DNA from 3 places in the Bradyrhizobium sp. BR 1432 genome. Region 3 is predicted to be linked to each of the others. Evidence: riboswitches for the same ligand, from Rfam matches in the RefSeq annotation. Region 3 holds a riboswitch; each other region holds the start of a gene.
What was found. Region 3 has a riboswitch for S-adenosylmethionine ahead of ACSKB8_RS12110 (O-succinylhomoserine sulfhydrylase). Riboswitches for the same ligand answer to the same signal wherever they lie in the genome.
Positions count from the first base shown of each region.

Region 1 (5,518 bases), 3.4 Mb from region 3:
CGACATCGACAGAGCCAAGCTCCGCAAGGTCGTCGTGATCAGCGGTGAGCCGGCTGCGATTGGCGGGCTCGAGGTGCTGCCGTCGAGTGCCCTCGATTCGACGTCCGCGGAAGCGCCGAAACTCGATCATCCGATCGCGCCCTGGGACACGCAGACCATCATCTACACATCCGGGACGACCGGCCCCTCAAAAGGCGTCCTGTCGTCCTACGCCCACCTCTATGCCACGGGGCGCGGCATCTCGGCCGATCGAGACGGCATCCCTTACCTCGACGCCACCGACACGTTCATGGTGAACCTTCCGCTGTTTCATGTCGGCGGGACGGGGCCGAGCTACGCCATGCTGATCAACGGCGGCTCCATCGCCATGGTTGACCGTTTCGATACCGGATCATTCTGGTCGACGGTGGCCAAGACCAACACGACGATGGTGATCCTACTCGGCGTGATGGCGAGCTTCCTGATGAAACGGACGGACAATGGCGATGAGAAGGACAGCCCGCTCAAGAACGTCACCATCATTCCCTTGAGCGAGGAAGGGATCACGTTCGGCAAACGCTACGGCGTCACGACGCACACGCTCTTCAACATGTCGGAAGTCTCCTGCCCGCTGGCGACAGAGCCGAACCCGACCGTCGCAGCCGCCTGCGGCAAGCCACGGGCCGGTGTCGAGGCCCGACTCGTCGACGCCCATGACTGCGAAGTTGCGGTTGGCGAGATCGGGGAACTGGTCCTGCGAACCGACACGCCCTGGGCAATGAATCACGGTTACAACAAGGCCGCGGAGGCCACCGCGCTCGCCTGGCGCAATGGCTGGTTTCACACGGGCGACGCCTTCCGCATCGACCAGGACGGAAATTACTTCTTCGTCGATCGCTTCAAGGACGCCATTCGCCGGCGCGGCGAGAATATTTCCTCGTTCGAGGTCGAGCTCGAAGTCGCAGCCCACCCGGCCATTCGGGAGGCTGCCGCGGTCTCCGTGCCCAGCGAACATGGCGAGGACGACGTGCTCGTCGCAGTGTCCCTCGCCGAAGGTCAGACCCTGGATCCCGCGGACCTCATCCACTTCCTCAGGCCAAGAATGGCTCACTTCATGGTGCCGCGCTACGTCCGCATCCTGAGCGATCTGCCAAAGACGCCAACTAACAAGATTGAAAAATATCTGCTGCGCAGGGACGGGGTTACGTCCGACACGTTTGATCGCGATGCGGCTGGGATTGTCATCAGGAGTGAGCCTGTACGCTCACCGCGCTAGCGCGCTCTCTTCGACGCAGGCGCTCACCCGGATGCCCTACTTAGCGAAAGCCCACCCCAGCTTTGCGTACGTTATACCACGCAGCACTACCCCATGAACGCCTGCACCAATGGACAGCCCTTACCAGCGAGTGAACGCAAAAACACCAGGCAGGAAAAGCGTCGTCGCTTCCAGCGTGAATATGGCGGCTCGAGCAAAAAAACGGAACGCGAGCCTCGGCTCTGCTCTATGGCTATGCAGAAAGGAGGAAAGTCGCCGCAGTTGACACAAGACTGCCAACGGCTTCCCTGCACTTCTCAAAGCTGACGAGACGATCGCCCGTAAGCTCGTTCATGTAGACCCGCCGGTTCACCTCTATCATTAGCGATTGAACCCTCATGTCGGCACGGTAGTGTTTCGCCGGAACGAGCGCGCCCGAAAATGGTCTGTCAGCAGCAACGGTGAACCCGAGTTTCCTTGCAGCGTCTGCAATTGCTCCACTCAGTCCATGCGCGGTGTGGAGAGGATCCGTCCCAATGCAGATTTCGGGTCTCCGCGGGTCCTGGTCAGGCTCGTGCGGTAGCGGACGATCAGCGAAACTGTGGCAATCGATAATGAGGCAACGGTCTTCACGGCGGAGCACCTTGTCCACGGCCGACGTGAGTAACTCATGATGCGGCCGATACCACCGCGTCATAATACGCTCATGTTCAGGCGCCGAAGCTGTGGCTCGCAGGCGTCTCCCGGTGCTGGTTGCGGTGTAGATCGCGCCCATGCCGCGGCCTGCCATCGGCTCGTCTGCATCGTCTGAAAAGCGTTCCACGTCGCATACCAGCCGGCTGACTGGAAACACAACTCGCTCCGCTTCATGAAGCGTAGGTGGGAATAGCTCGTCGGTAAAAGCGTCCGTCATCCGGAGCAACTCAGTTTCGAGCTCACTCTCGCCGAGAGACAGTCGCGCGCGCTCATCGGCCGGAATCAGGCGAGAACTGTGGGGAATGTGCAGCACAGCGATCTTTCTCGCATCCATCCCGTTTCGGATTTCGGTGCTCTGCCTAATGGTCATTGCCAGTTCTCCCCATTCCGGATGGCCCCCGGCGCGCCGGGCTGGTCATCGATCCAGCCAGTTTGGCGCGCGTTGCTGACCAGTCGCTCCACTTCATTCGAGGTCACGGCCCTGTTTTTTAGCCGGACCGTGATCCGGCCTCGGGCAAGCCCGGTGGCGAGAGCATTATAGAACAGGCGCTGGACAAAGCCGGCCGATGGGCGGCCGGTTTCAGCGATCACCATGCTGCGGATTGGCATGATGCGGCCCACGCGGACAATGGCTGGAGCGGGAAGGGAAGACGCGGCCAGTCCGATGATGACACGGCGCCGCGTTGGCGGAGCGGAATACAGACTTAAAGGTGGGATAGACATGTTGCCCCCTGAGCTTCGCCGGAGGCTGGTACTGCCTGGATTGCCACTGAACAGCCCCATCCCACAAGTGTGGATACCACCTTACCGCAGCGGGCAGGTTGGTGAAGGTACCAGCCTTCGTCTTGATGTACCTTGTACATGGGAGGCGAACGAGAAACGTTCAAGTAGCGCCCGCCGGTCTGCTCTCGCGTCCAGAGATTCGGTTCCTCGACGTCGAAAGAGAATCATCATCCCTAAATTGGCGCCTGACCTCGTAATCGGGATCCGGCGACGAACGAGCGCAAATATACCTGCCCGATCACGCGCCATCGCAAGTGAAGCTGATCAGCTATCTCGAAGATAGGTTTAACTGACGAGCTCAAGTGGACAAGGACTTCAGCTCCGGCGGCGGGGCGCCCTTCCCCTCGAGCATCCCCAGCGCCAGCGCGGCCTCCACCCGCACGCTCGGATCCTTATCACCCGCTAGCTGTCGGAGGGGGATGAGGGCTTGTTCGATCCCCGGGAAGGTCGGACCGAGGCGCCCGAGGTGCCAGGCCGCCAGGCTGCGGACGAAGGCAAGCTCGTCGCCTAACTCCGCAATAAGGACGGTGACCGACTCTCCACCCAGCGGCGCCACCCGGGCGAGGGCCGCCGCCGCCCAGACGCGCACGAACTCAACCGGGTCCTGGAGGGCCGCAGCGAGGTCGGACACAGCCTCGGTTGCCGCGGGGCCGATCTCGCCCAGGGCATATGCGCCGAGGCGGCGCTGGAGCGGATCGCTGCTCGAAAGCTCCCCCACCCAGTCTGCGATGGAAGTCCCTAGGTAAGTGACCTGCGCGCTCATGGTCCGACCCTACTCAAGGCGCCACGCCGAGCCGGCGGTCCAGGTTGAACGCGGCGCTGATCAACCCGATGTGAGTGAATGCCTGCGGGAAGTTGCCCAGCGCTTCGCCACGCGGACCCGTTTCCTCGGCGTACAGGCCGAGGTGGTTGGCATAGGTCAGCATCTTCTCGAAGATGAAGCGGGCCTCCTCGGCGCGGCCCGACCGGGCCAGCGCTTCCACCAGCCAGAACGTACACATATTGAACGTCCCCTCGCTCCCGGTCAGGCCGTCGCCGGCTCCTCTGCCGATCTCGTAGCGGTGCACCAGGCTGTCGGAGACCAGCTCCGCCATGGTCCGATCGAGCGTCCCGCGCATGCGGGGGTCAGTCGGCGACAGGAAGAAGACGAGCGGCATGATCAGGTTGGACGCATCCACCGCGTCGGTGGCGAAGTGCTGCACGAAGGTCTGCCGCTCCGTGTCCCAGCCGCGCGTCATGATGGCCTCGTAGATGCGGTCTCGCTCCGCGGCCAGGCGGGTGCGGTCCAGCGGCAGGCTCCGCTTCTGCGCAAGGCGGATCGCTCGGTCCAGCGCCACCCAGCACTGCACCTTGGAGTAGACGAACTGCTGCTGTCCACCGCGCACCTCCCAGATGCCATCGTCGGCTCGCTCCCAGTTGTTCGCCACCCAGTCGAGCATCTTGCGCAGGTGGCACCAGAAGTCATAGCCGGTCGGCGTCCCGTACTTGTCGTACAGGTAGACGGCGTCCATCAGCTCGCCATAGATGTCCAGCTGCAGCTGCGCGGCAGCGGCGTTTCCGACTCGCACCGGACGCGAGCCGCGGTAGCCATCGAGGTGGCCGAGGACCTCCTCGGGTAGTTCGTGCCCGCCGTCGATGCGGTACATAGTCTGCAACGGGTTGCCCCGGGCGCCCTCGACGGCCCGCTGTTCCAACCAGGCCATGAACTGCTCCGCCTCCGACGTCAGCCCCAGGCGCAGGAAGGCGTAATTGGTGAAAGCGGCGTCGCGCACCCAAGTATAACGATAGTCCCAGTTGCGCACTCCGCCGATCTCTTCCGGCAGCCCGCAGGTCGGCGCCGCCACGATCGCGCCGGTCGGCGCGAACGTCAGCAGCTTCAATACCAGCGCCGAGCGGTGGACCATCTCGCGCCAGCGACCTGAATAGTTGCACTTTCTCAGCCACTGCCGCCAAAAGGCCAGGGTTTGCGTCAGGGCCTCCGTGCCGACCAGCCGCGCCTCGAGCAGGACGCCGTCATGATCGCTATCGTGGCCGTTCTCCTCCACCTGGCGGAGGATGAACGTGGTCGTCTCGCCGGGGTTGAGAACGAACTCGGCAGCGACGCCGTCGCCCTGCCGACCAAGCGGGAAGCGGCTGACTAGCGAGACTTTCATGCCTTGCGCCTCGAAGATCGCTCCCCGGCCCTCCAGGACGACCTGGTGGGGCCGGCGGGCGAAGTCGAAAGCCGGCCGGCAGTCGAGGCGGAATCGAACCGACCCGCGCACCGCCCGCACTACCCGGACGATCTGGTGGATCTTTCTGATCTCGCGCGGGCCTTGGACCGGCATGAAGTCGACGACCTCACCAACGCCCTGGTCGCTAAGAAAGCGCGTCACCAGGACGTTGCTGTCAGGCATGTACATCTGTTTGTGCTGCGCCTCGTAGAGACTGGCGATGCGGAATGAGCCCCCTTTCTGGTCGTCGAGGATCGCCGCGAAGACGCTCGGTGAGTCAAAGTGCGGCAGGCAGCACCAGTCGATGGACCCGTCGATGCCGACCAGGGCAATGGTGTGCAGGTCGCCGATGACGCCATAGGACTCGATCGGCTTGTAGCCCATGATCTCGTCTCCTCCGCACGCTCGACGCTGATCGAGCCCCATGATGGGCATATCGTCAATGCCCTGAGGCGGAGAAAAGAGACAGCGGATATTCAACTTTTTTGCTCGCTTATCTCGCTCGCGGCCCCCTCGCCAGTAAAATTTCTGAAATTCGGAACTCTAAAGCGTCCGAAAAACATCGTTTGCATCGACTGATCCAATACAGGGT
Region 1 covers NZ_JBPUGF010000003.1:5,946,349-5,951,866, reverse strand. Annotated here, with positions in the region: gene ACSKB8_RS28780 (AMP-binding protein) at 1-1,255, shown strand, start outside; gene ACSKB8_RS28775 (N-formylglutamate amidohydrolase) at 1,488-2,300, opposite strand; gene ACSKB8_RS28770 (hypothetical protein) at 2,297-2,551, opposite strand; SAM-I-IV-variant riboswitch at 2,680-2,787, opposite strand; gene ACSKB8_RS28765 (HEAT repeat domain-containing protein) at 3,012-3,476, opposite strand; gene ACSKB8_RS28760 (glycoside hydrolase family 15 protein) at 3,490-5,310, opposite strand.
Region 1: linked by a shared signal. The riboswitch ahead of ACSKB8_RS28770 (hypothetical protein) and the one ahead of ACSKB8_RS12110 (O-succinylhomoserine sulfhydrylase) in region 3 are both predicted to bind S-adenosylmethionine.

Region 2 (5,518 bases), 1.4 Mb from region 3:
GCAAGCCGTAGTTCTTCAGCGCGCGCAGCACCAGGCCCCGTTTGGTGAGGTAAGCGTCGGCATCGTCCGAGGTCTTGCCCCTGTCGGTCGGGAAGTGGATCAGCACGAAATTGGCGACGCTCGGCGTCACCTTCAGCCCGAGCTTGCCGATCTCTTCGGTCAGCCGATTGCGCCAGGTCTCGGTGAACTGCTTCGACATCGCCTGGTGCGCGGTGTCCTCGATCGCGGCGACCGCGGCATACATTGCCGGCGTCGACACGTTGAAGGGACCGCGGATGCGGTTGACAGCGTCGATGATGTGCTCGGGGCCGAACATCCAGCCGATGCGCAGCGCCGCAAGACCGTGGATCTTGGAGAAGGTGTGCGTCACCACGGTGTTCTCGGTGGTGGCGACGAGCTCGATCCCCATCTCGTAGTCGTTGCGCGAGACGTAGTCGCAATAGGCGGCATCCAGCACCAGCAGCACGTGCGACGGCAGGCCGGCGCGCAGGCGCTTGACCTCGTCGAACGGCAGATAGGTGCCGGTCGGGTTGTCGGGATTGGCGAGCCAGATCAGTTTTGTCCGCGGTGTCACGGCCTTGAGGATGGCGTCGACGTCGGCGGTGAAGTTGCTTTCGGGCGCGACCACGTTCTTGGCCCCGTTCGCCATGGTCGCGATCGGGTAGACCAGGAAGCCGTGCGTGGTGGAGATCGCCTCGTCGCCCTGGCTGAGATAGGTGTGCGCGAGCAGATTGAGGATCTCGTCCGAGCCGGCGCCGCAGATGATGCGGTTGGGGTCGAGCCCGAAGGAACGCCCTATCGCCTCGCGCAGCACGCGTGAGGTGCCTTCCGGATAGTCTTCCAGGTGATCCGCCACGTGCTTGAACGCCTCGATCGCTTTGGGCGAGGGTCCGAACGGCGTCTCGTTGGCCGAGAGCTTGAACACCTTGCGGCCCGGCTCCGGCACCGGGCTCTTGCCGGGCGTGTAGGGCGCAATATCGAGAATGCCGGGATTCGGCACGGGGCGGGACATCTTAAACTCCGGATTGGCGGGACGGCTCGCGACTTACGATTTCGGCCCGGTCGGGGGCACCGTATAGCGCGTTGCGTGGCTGCCGACGAGAGCCGTGGAGCGCACCGAGGCCCTCGCCTCGATCAGGGCAGCCTTGATTTTGTCGATGCTGGTCGCGCTCGTGACCGAGACCAGTAGGGCGGCGCCGTCAAAGGCGGTATCGGGCACCGCCACGATCTCGGCCAGCGGCGACAGCGCGCGCGCGACGTCGGCGTTCCAGCCCGAGACGCGGACGCTGAAGGTCTCGACCTCCGTCACCAGGGCGCTGTCGGCGACCCGCGACACCGCGAACACGGGCATCGCGGCCGGATGGTCGGCGCGCTCGACGAAGGGCAGCCGCGCGATGATCTTTGGCGCACCTTCTTCCTCGAGCGACAGCCACCACGGCGTGCGGCTCGAGGTGGCCGAGACCAGCGCCAGATCGCCCTTGGACTTCGCTACCGCCTCGACCGCCGCCTGCGCGCTGAAATGCGCGACGTAAGGCACGGTGAAGCCGAAGTGGAAGCGCGCGGAATCGCGCATCGCCGGCTCGCTCACCGAGATGTCGGCATGCACGGAGAAAGGCGCCTGCACATAGGTGAAGGTCGAGATGATGACGCGCCAGATGCTCTCGACCGTGTCGAGCGGCAGGATGCCGCGATGGCGCTGCACGAGGTCACGCATCATGGCGGCCTCACGCGCCGGGCGGAACGCCGAGCCGACTTCCTGGGTCTGCTTCACCTGGATTAGACGGTCGATGATGTCGCCGCGCAGCATCAGGAGGCGATGCATGCCCTCGTCGATCGCGTCGATCTCCTTGCGCAATTCCTGAAGCGATGGTGGCGCGGGCGGACGTTGGGACATGACTGACAAAGAGCTGTTGAGAGGTGCCGATCCGCAAAAGCGGTCAGCTGCGGTCTATCCTGATTAGGCAGGATAGGCAGCGAAAGCAAAGAGAAATGACGGCCTTTTCGATCGACCGCTCGGAGGCAAATCCGGTTGATCCGGGCCGCGACTTGACGAAAACCGCCCCAGACGGTAGTTTTTGCCTGTTCCGTGGTCATTTGAGCCGGCCGGCTTGCAGCCACGTTAAAAAACTCGCTAAACAGGCCGGGGACGCTTCCGATCCCGGCCGAACCTATCGTTCAGGCCGGGTTTTTCATGGCCTGATGTCACTGCGGTCTGAAGTCCGATCGCAAACGAGGTCGATGGTCAAAATGGGTAGCGTCAAGTCGATACCGAGTCCTGCGATCAGCACCGATGATCGGTCGCACGAGGTCGATCATCCGAGTTCGCAGATTATGTATTTCGGCGCCGATCAACCGCTACGGCTCGATTGCGGCATCGATCTGTCGCCGTTCCAGATCGCCTACCAGACCTATGGCGAATTGAACGCCGATCGCTCCAACGCCGTTCTGATCTGCCATGCGCTGACCGGCGATCAGCATGTCGCCAATGTGCATCCCGTCACCGGCAAGCCCGGCTGGTGGGAGACGCTGGTCGGCCCCGGCCGTCCGCTTGATCCTCAACACTACTTCATCATCTGCTCCAACGTGATCGGCGGCTGCATGGGCTCGACCGGGCCGGCGTCGATCAATCCCGCCACGGGCAAGGTCTGGGGCCTCGATTTCCCTGTCATCACCATTCCCGACATGGTGCGCGCGCAGGCGATGCTGATCGACCGGCTCGGCATCGACACGCTGTTCGCGGTCGTGGGCGGGTCGATGGGTGGCATGCAGGTGCTGCAATGGACCGCGGCCTATCCTGTTCGCGTGTACTCCGCACTGGCGATTGCTTGCTCGACGCGGCACTCGGCGCAGAACATCGCGTTCCACGAGCTCGGCCGCCAGGCGGTGATGGCCGATCCCGACTGGCACAATGGCGGCTATGCCGACCGCGGCATCCATCCGCATCGCGGGCTAGCGGTCGCGCGCATGGCGGCGCACATCACCTATCTCTCCGACGCCGCGCTGCACCGAAAATTCGGCCGCCGCATGCAGGACCGTGAGCTGCCGACCTTCTCGTTCGATGCCGATTTCCAGGTCGAGTTCTATCTGCGCTACCAGGGCTCGTCCTTCGTCGAGCGCTTCGATGCCAACTCCTATCTCTGACCTGACGCGCGCGATGGATTATTTCGACATCGCCGCCGACCATGGCGGTGTGCTGGCGAAGGCGTTCGCCGGCATCAAGACGCGCTTTTGCGTGGTCTCCTTCACCAGCGACTGGCTCGTCTCGACCTCGGAATTGCGCGCCCTGGTGCACGCGCCCTGAATGCGTCGAGTGCTCGGGTGTCGTTCGCCGAGATCGAGACCGATCGCGGTCACGACGCCTTCCTGCTCGACGTGCCCGAATTCTTCGACATCGCGCGCCTTCCTGCAATCGGCAGGCAAGGCACGCGGGCTCGACGGCAGAGGTGGCTAAGATGTCGGTACAGGAAGTGCTGCCGTTGAATGGCGTTGCGGCCGGGCCGTCCGGTCAGTTTCGCGCCGACCATCGGCTCGTGGCCGAGATGGTCAAGCCGGGCTCGAAGGTGCTCGACGTCGGCTGCGGCGAGGGCGATCTGCTCCAGCTGCTGGAAACGCGCGGCATCGACGGTCGCGGCATCGAGCTGTCGCGCGAGGGCGTCAACCGCTGCGTCGCCAAGGGGCTTGCGGTGGTGCAGGGCGACGCCGACACCGACCTCGTCAACTATCCCGACGATGCCTTCGACTACGTGATCCTGTCGCAGACGCTGCAGGCGACGCGGCAGCCGCGGGTGGTGCTGGAAATCTGCTGCGCATCGGCCGCCGCGCCATCGTCTCGTTCCCGAATTTCGGCTTCTGGAAGATGCGGCTCCAACTCCTGATCGGCGGCCACATGCCGCGCACCGAGAACCTGCCGGCGACCTGGTACGACACCGCCAACATTCATTTCTGCACCATCAAGGATTTCGTCGAGCTCTGCGACGAGATCAACGTCAAGATGGAGCGTTCGGTGGCGCTCGACCTCTACGGCCGCCCGGTGCCGCTGAACCTGCCGTGGTGGGTGTGGAACATGTTCGGCGAGCAGGGCGTGCTCTTGCTGAGCCGCGGGCAGGGAAAGTAGCTTTTCGTCATTGCGAGCGCAGCGAAGCAATCCAGAGTTTTTCCGCGGGGGATTCTGGATTGCTTCGCTGCGCTCGCAATGACGGCGTGTGTGGCGACGCCTTCGTTCTAGTGCGCCACCGACCGCGGATCGCGCACCGGCCAGCGGCCCGCTTCCACCAGCGTGACGAACCGCTCCACGCTCTCGTTGAACAGCGCGGGCTCCTCGAGATTGAGCACGTGGCCCGACTTCGGAAACATTGCGAGCCCGGCCGCCGGAAGGTGCTTCTTCAAGAACAGGCTCGGGCCGACGCACGGGTCGTCCTCGTCGCCGCAGATGATCAGCGCGGGCGTCGTTGCGCTCTTGATCGCGTCCGTCATCGTGTAGATCGAGGGACGGCCGCCCTGGAAGCCGCGCATCGTGCGCGCCGAGCCGCTGGCATCGTGCCGTGCCAGCGCGGCGTAGAAATCGGCGTGGCCGCGCGGATCCTTCACCAGGAAGGGAATCCGGCTCGGCGCCTCGCGCGTGACCTTTGCGACTTCCGCGGAGCCTGATGTCTCGAACTGCTCGGCATTGGCGCGGCACTGCTTGCGCCAGGTGTCGAGATTTCTCGATCTCCGAGCCCGAGCCGACGCCGGCCAGCGTCATCGACAATGCGCGCTGCGGCGCGTTGAGCCCGATCTGGAGCGACGAGTAGGCACCCATCGACAGGCCGACGACATGCGCGCGCTCGATCCCGAGATGATCGAGCACCGCGAGCGCATCGGTGTAGAAATGCGTGTAGGTATAGACCTCGCCATCGGGCACGTCCGAGGGCGTGTAGCCGCGCGCAGAGTAAGTGATGCAGCGATGACCGCGCGAGAAGTAGCGCATCTGCGGCTCCCAATTGGTGTAGTCAGCCGCAAACTCGTGCAGAAAAATGATCGGCGATCCCTGGCCCGCCTCCTCGAAATAGATGCGGACGTCGTCCCTGGTCGTGGCGTGGGGCATTAACCGTTTCCCTCTGTTCAAGCCGCATTTGGAGGATCGCAGTTAATGCTGTTGTCCGCAATGCGGCAACATCAGATGAGTATTGACGCAAGATCATCGCAGCTATTCGCCGACGCGGCGTCTTTTTCTCGCCACATCGGACGGCTTAACGGCCTTTCGGATGTCGGCCGCTGCACGGGCCGGCGGGAAGCGGGGGTGTCAGTCAAGGATGAAGAATGTTTGAGTTGTTTGCGTATCGCGTGTCGCGTTGTGTTGTCGCGCTGGCGCTCTTCTTCGCGGCGGTCGCCGTGTTCGTTTCTCCGGCCTCAGCGCGGCCGCATCATCGTCATAGCGCAGAGCGGCACGTTTACGTGCATCACGCCAGACATCATCACTACCGCCACCATGCACGCAGCTCGCGCTTCGAGCGCAGCGCGGCGCAGTTGCAGGCGAGTG
Region 2 covers NZ_JBPUGF010000003.1:1,171,526-1,177,043, reverse strand. Annotated here, with positions in the region: gene hisC (histidinol-phosphate transaminase) at 1-1,012, opposite strand, end outside; gene ACSKB8_RS05710 (chorismate mutase) at 1,046-1,894, opposite strand; SAM riboswitch at 2,077-2,156, shown strand; partial or broken gene metX (homoserine O-acetyltransferase MetX) at 2,248-3,451, shown strand; partial or broken gene metW (methionine biosynthesis protein MetW) at 3,453-4,114, shown strand; partial or broken gene ACSKB8_RS05695 (alpha/beta fold hydrolase) at 4,222-5,083, opposite strand; gene ACSKB8_RS05690 (TIGR02594 family protein) at 5,299-5,518, shown strand, end outside.
Region 2: linked by a shared signal. The riboswitch ahead of metX (homoserine O-acetyltransferase MetX) and the one ahead of ACSKB8_RS12110 (O-succinylhomoserine sulfhydrylase) in region 3 are both predicted to bind S-adenosylmethionine.

Region 3 (5,518 bases):
CAGTTGGACTCGTGGAGACCCCCTCACCCGGAATTTGCTTTCGCAAATTCCGGCCTCTCCCCGCAGGCGGGGAGAGGCGAAGTGGTGCGGCGGCACCCTGGCCTATTCAATCGTCCAGACCAGCGGCGGGCGGCCGCCCCTCGCGGTGCGCATGCGCACGCCGATGTTTCGTCCGCATCCCGCAGCGAGGCCTTCGAACAGTCCTTCCAGCAACTTGGCGCAGGCGGGGTGATAGTCGGCGACGTCGTCCATCAACTTCCAGCTCTGCTGGCTTGTTTCGAACGCGCCTTCTGATTGCACCGTTTCGGCGACATCGTCCTGCGCGGCGAACAGCGCGTTCAGGAACGATGCAAATTCGCGCGCACCGCCACGGCTCATCGCCAACGCCGCCGCGACCTCGTCGAAATACTGCATGCCGATCAGCTTGCCGGTGAGGTGCAGGAGATAGCCGGCATCTTCCGGGCCGAACAGCTGCACCATCACCGGCGCGGCGGTGCGGACATATTCCATTGCGTAGTTGCGATAGGCTTTTTCCAGCCGCGGTTTCGGCCAGCTCGCAACCGGCAAAGCCGGCGCGGTCTTCGCATCGAACGTAGGGGCCTCCAGATGCCGCGCGAACACCAGGCGCTGGTCGAGCTCGAGTGGGTGATCGTATTGGTGGTAATAGCCTTCGAGACCGTCTTGGCCATCGACGCTCTGCTTGGTGCAGACGAAGCCGAGGCGGAGATCGCCGAGCGCGACGCCGTTGTTGGCGTGCCAGCCACGCAGCATCGCGCGGCTGACCTCGCCGGGCACGCCGCAGATCGCGGTGCCCTTCCAGATCCAGCGCGGCGGCGGATAGCGGATCCAGGCTTTGCGATCACTCTCATACATGTATTCGACATGCACGCCGCCGATCCAGTTGGAGAGATAGTGATATTGCGCAGCAGCCACCGCCGGCGGCAGATGACGGAGGCCGAGCTTTTCGAGCCCCGGCAGGAAGCGCTCCTGCTGCTGGCGGCGGAACACGCGGAAGACGAATTCAGCGGCATCCGCCGTGCCGCGCCGCGTGACCACGGTGAGGATCAGGCCCGTGAAGTAGGCGTGATAGAGATCCGCGACCGCGCGCCAGCGTTTCCATTGGGCTTCCTGCGCTGTGTCTGATGCGGCGGTCATGTTCGCTCCCGATCGTTGTTTCGATCGAGTGTGTCACTGCACCCGGTGACAGGCAACATGACGCGCATGCAGGCCGCCCTGCACGACGGCCCGTCAATTCCGCATCACGAATTTTGCGCGGCCTTGGCAGCGCGCTCGCGCTCGACGCGTTCCGTCACGTCGCGTGCCATCGCCACCGATCCCTGCACCGCTCCAGCGGCATCGCGCACCAGCGCGAAGGTCATCTCGATGTAGAGCTTGCGTCCGCTCTTGTGCAGCGCGCGTGTCAGCGTCGGACGCCCTGCAAGCTTCATCGTGCCGCTGGAAAGCGCAGCCTCAAAACCCCTCCAGTGTGCGGCGCGCAGATGCTCTGGAATGATCAGATCGAGATTCTGCCCCAGCGCTTCCCCGGCGGAGAAGCCGAACAGGGCGGCCGATGCCCGATTCCAGCGTGTGATTGTGCCGGAGCGATCCGAATAGATCAGCGCGTCCGCAACGTCGTCGAGGATATGTGCGTCGAGTTCGGATTGATCGGTCATGCCAACACCTTGTAGCCCGGATGGAGCGCAGCGTAATCCGGTATTGGTGCCACAAGCGAGAGAACTCCCGGATTACGCTTGCGCTCCATCCGGGCTACAGGATCGGGCTACACCCGAAAATGCTTCGATAGTTTGAGGCCCTGCGCCTGGTAGTTGGAGCCGATGCGCTGGCCGTACATGGCGTCGGGGCGCGCCAGCATCTTCTCGTAGACGAGGCGGCCGACGATCTGGCCGTGTTCGAGAATGAACGGCACTTCGCGCGAGCGCACCTCGAGCACGGCGCGCGCGCCTTGCCCGCCGGCACCAGCATAGCCGAAGCCGGGATCAAAGAATCCGGCATAGTGCACGCGGAACTCGCCGACCAAGGGATCGAACGGCACCATCTCGGCGGCGTAGTCGGGCGGGACCTGCACAGCTTCCTTGGAGGCGAGGATGTAGAACTCGCCGGGATCGAGGATCAGGCTGCCGTCGGGGCGGGCCGAGATCGGCTCCCAGAAATCCTCTACTGCATAGCCGGAGCGGCGGTCGACGTCGACGACGCCGGTGTGGCGCTTGGCGCGATAACCGACGAAGCCATTCGCTTTCTCACCCGACAGGTCGACGGAGACGGCGACGCCACCGGAGAGATCGGCATCGTCGATGTCGACCAGGCGTTCGGCGGCATGCAGCGCATCGAGCTCGTCGGCATTGAGGATGGCGTCGCCAGTGCGGAAGCGGACCTGCGACAGGCGCGAGCCCTCGCGCACCAGCACCGGAAACGTCTTCGGGCTGATCTCGGCATAGAGCGGGCCGTGATAGCCGGCGCCGATCATGTCGAAGCGGCGGGTACCGTCGGCGATCACGCGGGTGAAGACGTCGAGCCGGCCGGTCGAGCTCTTGGGGTTCGCGGCCGCGACGATCTCCGGCGGCAGCGCGAGGCTTTCCAGCAGCGGCACGATGTAGACGCAGTTGGTCTCCAGCACCGCGCCGTCGGCCAGGCTGAACTCGTGCAGCTTCAATTCGTCGATGCGTTCGGCGACGGTGGCGCCGGGACCGGGCAGGAAGCTGGCGCGGACGCGATAGGCGATGTCGCCGAGGCGCAAATCGAGGCTCGCCGGCTGGATCTGGCTCTCGACGAAGTCGTACGCGGGCAGGATGAGCCCCGCCTCCGCCATCGCCGCGATCATGCGGTCGGGCAGGATACCATTGGCGTCGGCAGCGACCGTGAACGTCAACCGGGGGTCCTCAGCAAGGGGCAAACGCATCCCGATATACGGGAAATACTAGCCTTTTACGGCTATCCGATGGACGCCTTGACGGAAAGGGCATTGCGGAATATGAGCATCACTTATCCCGTGGTGATTTGAGCCGGCCGGCTTGCAGCCACGTTAAATAAGTCGCTAAACAGGCCGGGACCTCGCTGATCCCGGCCCGTGGAGATATCCAGGCCGGTTTTTTGTGACCGTTCTCGCTCGACGGTCATGTCGGAGGGTCCTATGTCGAAGTCGCCTGCCACCTACCGTCCCGAAACCCGCCTGGTCCATTCCGGGACCCTGCGCTCGCAATATGGCGAGACGTCGGAGGCGCTGTTCCTGACGCAAGGGTACGTCTACAACAGCGCCGAGGAGTGCGAGGCGCGGTTCAAGGGCGAGGACCCCGGCTTCATCTATTCGCGCTACTCCAATCCGACCATCGCGATGTTCGAGCGCCGCATGATCGAGCTCGAAGGCGCCGAGGCGGCCCGCTCGGCGGCCACCGGCATGGCGGCGGTGACGACCGCGATCCTGGCGCCGCTGAAGGCGGGCGACCATGTGGTAGCCTCGCGGGCGCTGTTCGGCTCGTGCCTCTATGTGGTGCAGGATTTGCTGCCGCGCTACGGCATCGAGACCACGCTGGTCGACGGCCTCGATCTCGACCAGTGGCAGCAGGCGCTCAAGCCCAACACCAAGACGTTCTTCCTGGAGAGTCCGACCAACCCGACGCTGGATGTGCTCGACATCCCCGGCATCGCCGAGATCGCGCACAAGGGTGGCGCGCGGCTCGTGGTCGACAACGTCTTCGCAACGCCGATCTGGCAGAGCCCGCTCGCGCTCGGGGCCGACGTCGTGGTCTATTCGGCGACCAAGCACATCGACGGCCAGGGCCGCTGTCTGGGCGGCATCATCCTGTCCTCGGAAGCCTTCATCGCCGAGCACATCCACAATTTCATGCGCCAGACCGGCCCGTCGATCTCGCCGTTCAACGCCTGGGTCCTGCTCAAGGGCCTGGAGACGCTGGGCGTGCGCGTGCGCGCGCAGACCGACACCGCGGCGCGCATTGCCGAGGTGCTGGCCAGCCATCCGAAGATTTCGCGGTTGGTCTATCCCGGCCGCGCCGATCACCCGCAGGCGGCGCTGGTGAAGAAGCAGATGCGTGGCGGCTCGACGCTGGTCGGCTTCGAGGTCAAGGGCGGCAAGCAGGCCGCGTTCCGCGTGCTCAATGAATTGAAGCTGGCGAAGATCTCCAACAATCTCGGCGACGCCAAGAGTCTCGTCACGCATCCGGCGACCACGACGCATCAGCGTTTGAAGCCGGAAGACCGCGCCGCGCTCGGCATCAGCGAGGGCTTCATCCGCTTCTCCGCCGGGCTCGAGCATGCGGACGATCTGATCGAGGATTTGACCGCGGCGCTGGAGAAGGCGTGAGCGAGCCAAAGGCTCGGACTCGTAGGGTGGGCAAAGCGAAGCGTGCCCACCATTCACGATCACACTGCCGATAGATGGTGGGCACGGCGCGCGAAGAGCGCGCCTTTGCCCACCCTACGGCATTCATACCTACATCGGCCGATACGCCCGCACGTCGGCCGGCACGTTCACCCCGAGCTTGATCTGGCCGACGGAGTGGATGATGTCGTCGCCGAGGAGCTGGGCGAAGCAGGCATAGCCCCAATCGTTCATGTGTAGGCCGTCGGCGATGACGAAGCCCTCGACCGGGATCGCCTGCTTCTCGTGCCACTCGCGCATCACCTCGAAGCGCGGGAAGATGCCGACGTGACGGAGCTCGGCGACCTTGCCGAGCAGCTTCACCATCTTGCCCGCGCTCTCGGCGCGCTTGTTGACCGCCGGCGAATATTGCGGATCGACCAGCACGATGTCGGCGCCGCCCGCAGCCTGGATGCGGGAAATGCCATCCTCGACTATCTTTGCGGTCTCGCCGGGATCGAGGTTGCGCAGCACGGCGTTGGTGCCGACCTGCCAGATCACCATATCCGGATGCACGTCGATCACCTGCGTCTGAAGGCGCTTCATCATCTCGGGCGCATCCTCGCCACCAACGCCGGCATTGACGACGGTGATGTCGGCGGTCGGATAATTCCGGCGCAGCTGTGCGGCGAGGCGGTTCGGATAATTGAACTCCGGCGAACTCGCACCGAATCCTGCGGTCGACGACGAGCCGAACGCGACGATGACGACGGGCTGGCCGGCGACGAGCTTGCTTGCGACATGCGGCAGCGTGCCCATCGCCTTCGAGCCGCCCTTCGGCGGCAGACAGGGCACTCGGCTGAAGATGTCGCCGGCGGACTTTGCGACCTCCTTCACCTTGTCGATGGCACGCGCGGTGATGCCGCGCTGGTCGGGAGACGTTGCGGCGACGGTGGTTTGGGAGGACGGGGCGGAAGCGGGATCAGCCGGCGGCGCGGGCGCGGGCGTCGCCTGTGCGGCTTGCGTCTGCGCGCGCAGCTGCGAAGCGGGTGCCAGCACCAGCAGCATTGCTGCTGCGGGCGCAGCCAGCCATGACGTCAGACAAAAAGGGCGGAGAGAACTCATTAACGCTAGACCTCAATTTTGCTGCTGGGCCGGCTCCAGATGGGCAGCGTCGATCACGAA
Region 3 covers NZ_JBPUGF010000003.1:2,536,378-2,541,895, reverse strand. Annotated here, with positions in the region: gene ACSKB8_RS12125 (hypothetical protein) at 103-1,155, opposite strand; gene ACSKB8_RS12120 (PAS domain-containing protein) at 1,260-1,673, opposite strand; gene ACSKB8_RS12115 (2'-deoxycytidine 5'-triphosphate deaminase) at 1,781-2,917, opposite strand; SAM riboswitch at 2,998-3,077, shown strand; gene ACSKB8_RS12110 (O-succinylhomoserine sulfhydrylase) at 3,149-4,336, shown strand; gene ACSKB8_RS12105 (SGNH/GDSL hydrolase family protein) at 4,466-5,458, opposite strand; gene ACSKB8_RS12100 (SGNH/GDSL hydrolase family protein) at 5,471-5,518, opposite strand, start outside.